2 linked regions of the Aureimonas sp. SA4125 genome follow. The protein of the gene in region 1 interacts with the protein of each later gene in a pairwise test. Links are inferred from orthologs where the notes say so. Each region holds a gene or a part of one and is shown on either strand. Other genes may lie near its edges.

Region 1 (3,487 bases):
CTGCGCGTCGAGTAGAGCGCGGGACGACGAGAAGAGCTGCGCGGACCGGTCGAAGGGCGCGGTGGCGTTGCGCGAGCCCGTGGCGATGACGGTCTGGTCGGCGAGGCGCACGACCTGGTAGGCGACGGTCATCTTGTAGGTGCTGGCCGAAGGAACGCCCGATCCGGACTGGATCGATACCACGGTTTCAAGGCCGGTGACGCTGTTGCGGATCTCGTAGACCGGCGCCTCGGGCTTCTTGCCACCGTTGAGGTTGAACAGCAGGGCGTTGCGGACGATCTGCGTCGTCCGGTTGTTTGCCTGGGAGACACTGATGCGTCCGCGCATGTCGGCGAGTTCGGTTCCCGGCACGCCCGTGGACAGCGCGTCGACCCGCGACTTGCCGTAGAGCGGGGCGACCGTACAGGCCGAGGTGGAGAGCATCACCAGCCCGCAGCAGAGGAGAAGTCCGGCCTTCATGGCGCGAGCCCGATCAGACGACGACATTCACGATCCTTCCGGGAACGACCACGATCCGCTGGGGAACACGGCCCTCCAGTGCCGCCTTGACGAAGTCGAGTTCCATCACGGCGCGTTCGATGTCAGCCTTGCCGGCCTTCGCGGAAACCGTCAAGTCGCCGCGCTTCTTGCCATTGAGCTGGACCGGCAGCATGATCTCGTCGACGACGAGAAGTTCGGCCTCGACGGCCGGCCAGGGCTCGGCGGCACAGAGGCCGGCATGGCCCAGCGTCGTCCAGCATTCCTCCGCCAGATGCGGCACCATCGGCGCGACGAGGCGCGTCAGGATGGAGAGAGACTCGCCTGCCGCCGCCTCGATGCCGGCAAGGCTTCGGCCCTCGCCGAAGGCTGCAAACAGCGTGTTGACCAGTTCGTAGAGCCGCGCGACCGCCTTGTTGAAGGCGAGCCGCTCGATGTCGTCGGCGACGCCGGCAATGGTGCGGTGCGCAGCGCGGCGGATCTCGGTGGAACGGGCGGCGTCCGACTCGCCTGCGGTGGATGCCGCCAACCGCGGCGCGGCGTCGGCGACGAGGCGCCAAAGCCGCTGGACGAAGCGGTGGGCACCCTCGACGCCCGATTCCGTCCAGATCACGTCGCGCTCGGGCGGCGAGTCCGACAGCATGAACCAGCGCGCGGTGTCGGCGCCGTAGGAGGCGATGATGTCGTCGGGGTCGACGACGTTCTTTTTCGACTTCGACATCTTCTCGATCGAGCCGATCTCGAGCAGGGCGCCGTCGCTCATCCGCGTCGCGGTGCGCGTGCCGCCCTCCTCGGTGATGCGGATGTCGGCCGGGGCCACCCAGTCGCGGCCCGCGCGATAGGTTTCGTGCACGACCATGCCTTGCGTGAACAGGCCCTTGAACGGCTCGTCCAGCGCGACGTGGCCGCAGGCCCGCATCGCCCGGACGAAGAAGCGGGAATAGAGGAGATGCAGGATCGCGTGCTCGATGCCGCCGATATACTGGTCGACCGGCAGCCAGGCATTGGCGCGCTGCGGATCGGTCGGCTCCTCGGCATGCGGCGCGGTGAACCGTGCAAAATACCAGGAACTGTCGACAAACGTGTCCATCGTGTCGGTCTCGCGCAGCGCCTTGCCGCCGCATTGCGGGCAGGGCGCGTGGCGCCAGGTCGGATGGCGGTCGAGCGGATTGCCGGGCTTGTCGAAGTCGATGTCGTCCGGAAGCTTGACCGGCAGGTTCTCGCGCGCTTCGGGCACGACGCCACAGGTCTCGCAGTGGAGGACCGGGATCGGGCAGCCCCAGTAGCGCTGGCGCGACACGCCCCAGTCGCGGAGGCGAAAATTGATCTTGCGCTCGGCCTGCGGCCTTCCGCCGAGATCGGTGGCGGCCAGCCTGTCGGCCACCGCCTGAAAACCTTCGGCCGGGGTCATGCCGTTGAGGAAGGCGGAATGGAACAGCGTTCCGTCGCCGACGAATGCCTCGGTGCCGACCGTGAAGCTCGCGGCCTCGGCATCCGGGGGCAGGACGACGGGCGTGACCGGCAGCTCGTATTTCCGGGCGAAGTCGAGATCGCGCTGGTCATGCGCGGGGCAGCCGAAGATCGCCCCGGTGCCGTATTCCATCAGCACGAAATTGGCGACGTAGACGGGCAGCTTCCACGCGGGATCGAAGGGATGCACGGCCTCGATGCCGGTGCGCATGCCGAGCTTGTCGGCGGTCTCGATCGCCGCCGCGGTGGTGCCGCCGCGCTTGCAGGCGAGGATGAACTCGGCCAGCACCGGATTGTTTTGCGCCGCGGCCTTGGCCAGCGGATGATCGGGCGCGACCGCGATGAAGGAAGCGCCGAAGAGGGTGTCCGGCCGCGTCGTGAAGACGGTGACGTCTTCCGCCGCATCCGGCGCCTTTTCCAGCGCGAAGCGGACGAGCAGGCCTTCCGACTTGCCGATCCAGTTCTTCTGCATCACCCGGACCTTTTCCGGCCATTCCGGCAAGGTGTCGAGTGCGGCCAAGAGGTCCTCGGCATAGTCGGTGATGCGGAAGAACCATTGTGTCAGCTCGCGCTGCTCGACCGGGGCGCCCGAGCGCCAGCCCTTGCCGTCGATCACCTGCTCGTTGGCGAGCACGGTCATGTCGACCGGGTCCCAGTTGACCTTGGCGTTGCGGCGGTAGGCGATCCCCTCTTTCAGGAAATCGAGGAAGAGCATCTGCTGGCGATGGTAGTAGTCGACGTCGCAGGTCGCGAATTCACGGGACCAGTCGAGCGACAGGCCCATGGATTTCAGCTGGGCGCGCATGGTCGCGATGTTCTGGTAGGTCCATTCGCGCGGATGCACCTTGTTCTGCATCGCGGCATTCTCGGCCGGCATGCCGAAGGCGTCCCAGCCCATCGGGTGCAGGACGTTGAAGCCGCGGGCCCGCTTGTAGCGCGCCACCACGTCGCCCATGGCGTAATTGCGCACATGGCCCATGTGGATGCGGCCGGAAGGATAGGGAAACATCTCGAGGACGTAGTATTTCTCGCCCGGCGCATTGTCGTCCGTCTCGAACAGCTTCTCCGCGTCCCAGGCGGCGCGCCAGCGCGGTTCGGCTTCGCGGGGATTGTAGCGTTCGCTGGACATTCGGCAGGTCCGTCGGTTCACGACAGTCGATATTGACTTATCTCGGGGTGACGCCGTTCAACACGGCGGCACGCACCCCGTCAACAAGAAGCGTGACGCGGCAGGGCGGGCGGGTGCGAAACGGCTGGAGCAGGCGGGCAGGCGATGGGCGAAACGACGGTCGACAACTGGCAGGCGGTGCTGCGGCGGATCGCCGAGGCGGAGACGAAGGGCGGACGCCCGGCGGGCAGCGCGCAGCTCGTGGCGGTGTCGAAGACCTATGCGGTCGAGGATATCGCGCCGGTCGCGGCGGCCGGCCAGCGCGTCTTCGGCGAAAACCGCGTGCAGGAGGCCATCGCGAAGTTTCCGGCGCTGCGCGCGCGCTTTCCGGACATCGAGCTGCATCTGATCGGCCCGCTGCAGTCCAACAAG
Region 2 (3,286 bases), 1.3 Mb from region 1 along the record:
GCATGATGGTGCTGGAAGCGCAGTCCGAAGCGGTTCGCCAGGGACGAAAGCTTGTGGTTCGGCTCGGCCGGCCAGATCCGGCGCGCCAGAGCAAGCGTACAGCTCGTCTCCAACGCCGGCCGCGGCAGACCGTAGGACTGGAGGCAGGCATTCAGCACCGAGAGATCGAAACTCGCATTGTGCGCCAGCACCAGCGCGCCGTCGATCGCGCCGACAAATTCCCGGAACACGGCCGGAAAGGTCGGCTGATCGCGCACATCCCTCTCCGTGATGCTGTGCACGCGGACATTGCCAGGATCGAAGCGAAGCTCGCGCGGACGGATCAGGCGATATTCCCGCCGTGTCACCTCGCCCGCTTCGATCCAGGCAAGGCCGATGGCGCAGGCGCTGTCGCGCCGGGACGTCGCCGTCTCGAAATCGATGGCGATGATCGTCATGCCGGATCTTTTGGGTCAGCTTCGGCTGCCGGAACCCCCGGCGCCTGGTCCGAAGGCGGCTCGGCCGCGGTTTGCGTCGGCGCCGCGTCGCGGCCGATGCGCACGAACCAGCCGGCCTCGTCGATCACCTCGACGCCGAGCGTTGTCGCCTGCTTCAGCTTCGACCCCGCACCGGGGCCGGCGACGACGAGATCGGTCTTCTTCGATACCGAGCCGGACACCTTGGCCCCGAGCGCCTCGGCCATCGCCTTCGCCTCGTCGCGCGTCATCTGTTCGAGCGTGCCGGTGAAGACCACCGTCTTGCCGGCGACTGGCGAGGAGGCGTCGACGACGGCTACCTCGTCGAGCACGGTGACCTGGTCGAGGAGGGCGGCCAGGGCCTCGCGGTTGTGTGCCTCGGCGAAGAACTCGACGACGGCTTCGGCGACGACGCCGCCGATGCCGTCGATGTCGTTCATCGCCTGCCAGGCCTCGTTGCCCCTGTCCTTCTTCTCCACCGGCAACACCGCGGTGGCCGCATCCGCGGCGAAGGCGGAGAGGCTGCCATAGTGCCGGGCGAAACGCTTGGCATTCGTCTCGCCAACATGGCGGATGCCGAGCGCAAAAAGGAAGCGCGAGAGCGGCACCGTGCGTCGTTCCTCGATCGCCGCGAAGAGCTTTGCCACCGAGACCGGGCCGAAACCGTCGATATTCTCGAGCTTCTTCAAGGTCGAGCGTGACTGGCGCTCCTTGAGGGTGAAAATGTCGGCGGGGCTGCGCACCTGCAGCGCATCGTCCTCGGCCTTGAAGAAGAACTCGACCTGCTTCTCGCCGAGTCCCTCGATGTCGAAGGCGTTGCGCGAGACGAAATGGCGGATGCGCTCGACCGCCTGCGCCGGGCAGATCAGGCCGCCGGTACAGCGCGTGACGACGCCGTCATCCTCGCGCACGGCATGGCTGTCGCAGATCGGGCAGCGCGCCGGAAAGAGGTAAGGCCCTGCATCGGCCGGCCGCTTGTCGAGGAGAACGTCCACCACCTGCGGAATGACGTCGCCGGCCCGCTGGACGATGACGGTATCGCCGATGCGGATGTCTCGGCCCTCGCGCAAGGTCACGCCGCCCTGCCCGACGCCCTTGATGTAGTCGGCATTGTGCAGCGTCGCATTGGAGACGACGACGCCGCCGACCGTCACGGGCGCGAGCTTGGCGACAGGCGTCAGCGCACCCGTGCGGCCGACCTGGATCTCGATGTCGCGCAGGACCGTCGTCGCCTGCTCGGCGGCGAACTTGTGCGCGATGGCCCAGCGGGGCGACCGGGAGACGAAGCCGAGCCGCTTCTGCAAGGCGAGATCGTCGACCTTGTAGACGACGCCGTCGATGTCGTAGCCGAGCGCCGAGCGCTGCTCCTCGATCGCATGATAATGCGCGACGAGGCCCGCGACATCGGAGAAGCGCTGCATGAGCGCGTTGACCTTGAAGCCGTAGCGGGCGATCGCGGCGACCACCTCCGTCTGCGTCTCGCCCGGCACCACGCTCGCCTCGCCCCAGGCATAGGCGAAGAAATGCAAGGGCCGGGATTTGGTGATCCGGGAGTCCAGCTGGCGCAGCGATCCCGCAGCTGCATTGCGCGGATTGGCAAAGAGCGGCTTGCCGGCCGCCAGCTGCCGCTCGTTCATGGCGGCGAAGTCGGCATGCGTCATGTAGACCTCGCCGCGCACCTCGAACACATCCGGCGCATCTCCCTTCAGCGTCCCCGGGATATCCTTGATCGTACGGGCGTTGCGGGTAACGTCTTCGCCGGTCGTGCCGTCGCCGCGTGTCGCCGCCGACACGAGCTTGCCGCCCTCGTAGCGCAGCGACAGCGACAGGCCGTCGATTTTCGGTTCGGCCGTGATGGCGAGCGGCGCCTCCTCCCCGAGCTTCAGGAAGCGGCGCAGGCGCGCGGCGAAATCCTCCACGTCCGCATCGGAAAAGGCGTTGTCGAGGGAGAGTATCGGCAAGGCATGGGTGATCTTGGCGAATTTCTCCGAGACCTCCGTGCCGACCTTGAGGGAGGGCGAGTCCGGCCGGACGAGATCGGGAAAGCGCTCCTCGATCGCGCGATTGCGTTGGCGCAGGGCATCGTATGCGGCGTCGGAGATCTCCGGCGCATCGTCCTGGTAATAGCGCCGGTCGTGCTCCGCCATCTCCCGCGCCAGCCGCTCCAGCTCGGCGGCGGCTTCGTCGAGGGTGAGGTCTTCGATCTCGGTCATGGGTCGGGCCGTTGCAAACTGAGGTCGAGAGATGAGGGGACGGAGCGATCGGCTTGGAGGCGTAGGGTTTTCCCAGGCGTGCCTCATCCTCTCCGCCGCGTCCTCCCGGATTTGACCCGGGATCCATGCCAAAACCTTGGCGGGGTCAAGCGCGACCCTTCGAGCCCCGCTCCTCCTCCCCCGATTTCGTAGCGAAACTGCTTCGGCATGGATCCCGGGTCAAGCCCGGGATGACGAAGCTGGGGGCACCGCTCGGAACGGGAATGTCCGCAACCCCACATGCCTTTCGCCCCGAGCGACACTTCCCTGGCCCTCACCCTTAGCCTGTCGAAGGGCGAGGGCAACGCACACGCCTTGATGCGGTGCCGATCCCTCGTGCTTCGACAGGCTCAGCATGAGGGATGACGCGCGCGCCTTCAGCGTCCAGCCCTAAACCGCTCCGATGAGCCTTGCAGCCGCGGCGCGGGCTTCCGCCGTGATGCTCTCGCCGGCGAGCATGCGCGCGATCTCCTCGGTACGGTGCTCGCCCTCGATCGCCTCGACGCGGGTGGCGAGGCGCTCGTCGTCGGGCCGGCTCTGGGCCTTGGAGATGAGGAGATGCGTCGTCGCTCGCGCCGC

The links.
Region 2: the proteins of leuS (region 1) and ligA interact in binary tests that used the Escherichia coli proteins (3 or more experiments, as listed by UniProt). The link is inferred for Aureimonas sp. SA4125 from one-to-one orthologs.

Annotation. Positions count from the first base shown.
Region 1 is NZ_AP025032.1:4,631,205-4,634,691, reverse strand. What follows is about bases 273-3,444. They hold leuS (leucine--tRNA ligase), read right to left. Parts: upstream 3,077-3,444; coding sequence 473-3,076; downstream 273-472. Other genes in these bases: Sa4125_RS21895 (YggS family pyridoxal phosphate-dependent enzyme), read left to right, coding at 3,221-3,444; Sa4125_RS21905 (hypothetical protein), read right to left, coding at 273-459. In the rest of the region: more of Sa4125_RS21905, read right to left, coding at 1-272; more of Sa4125_RS21895, read left to right, coding at 3,445-3,487.
Region 2 is NZ_AP025032.1:3,284,295-3,287,580, forward strand. The notes cover bases 52-3,022. They hold ligA (NAD-dependent DNA ligase LigA), read right to left. Parts: upstream 2,669-3,022; coding sequence 434-2,668; downstream 52-433. Other genes in these bases: Sa4125_RS15565 (3'-5' exonuclease), read right to left, coding at 52-437. Outside these bases: more of Sa4125_RS15565, read right to left, coding at 1-51; DNA repair protein RecN, read right to left, coding at 3,098-3,286. UniProt on the Escherichia coli protein: DNA ligase that catalyzes the formation of phosphodiester linkages between 5'-phosphoryl and 3'-hydroxyl groups in double-stranded DNA using NAD as a coenzyme and as the energy source for the reaction.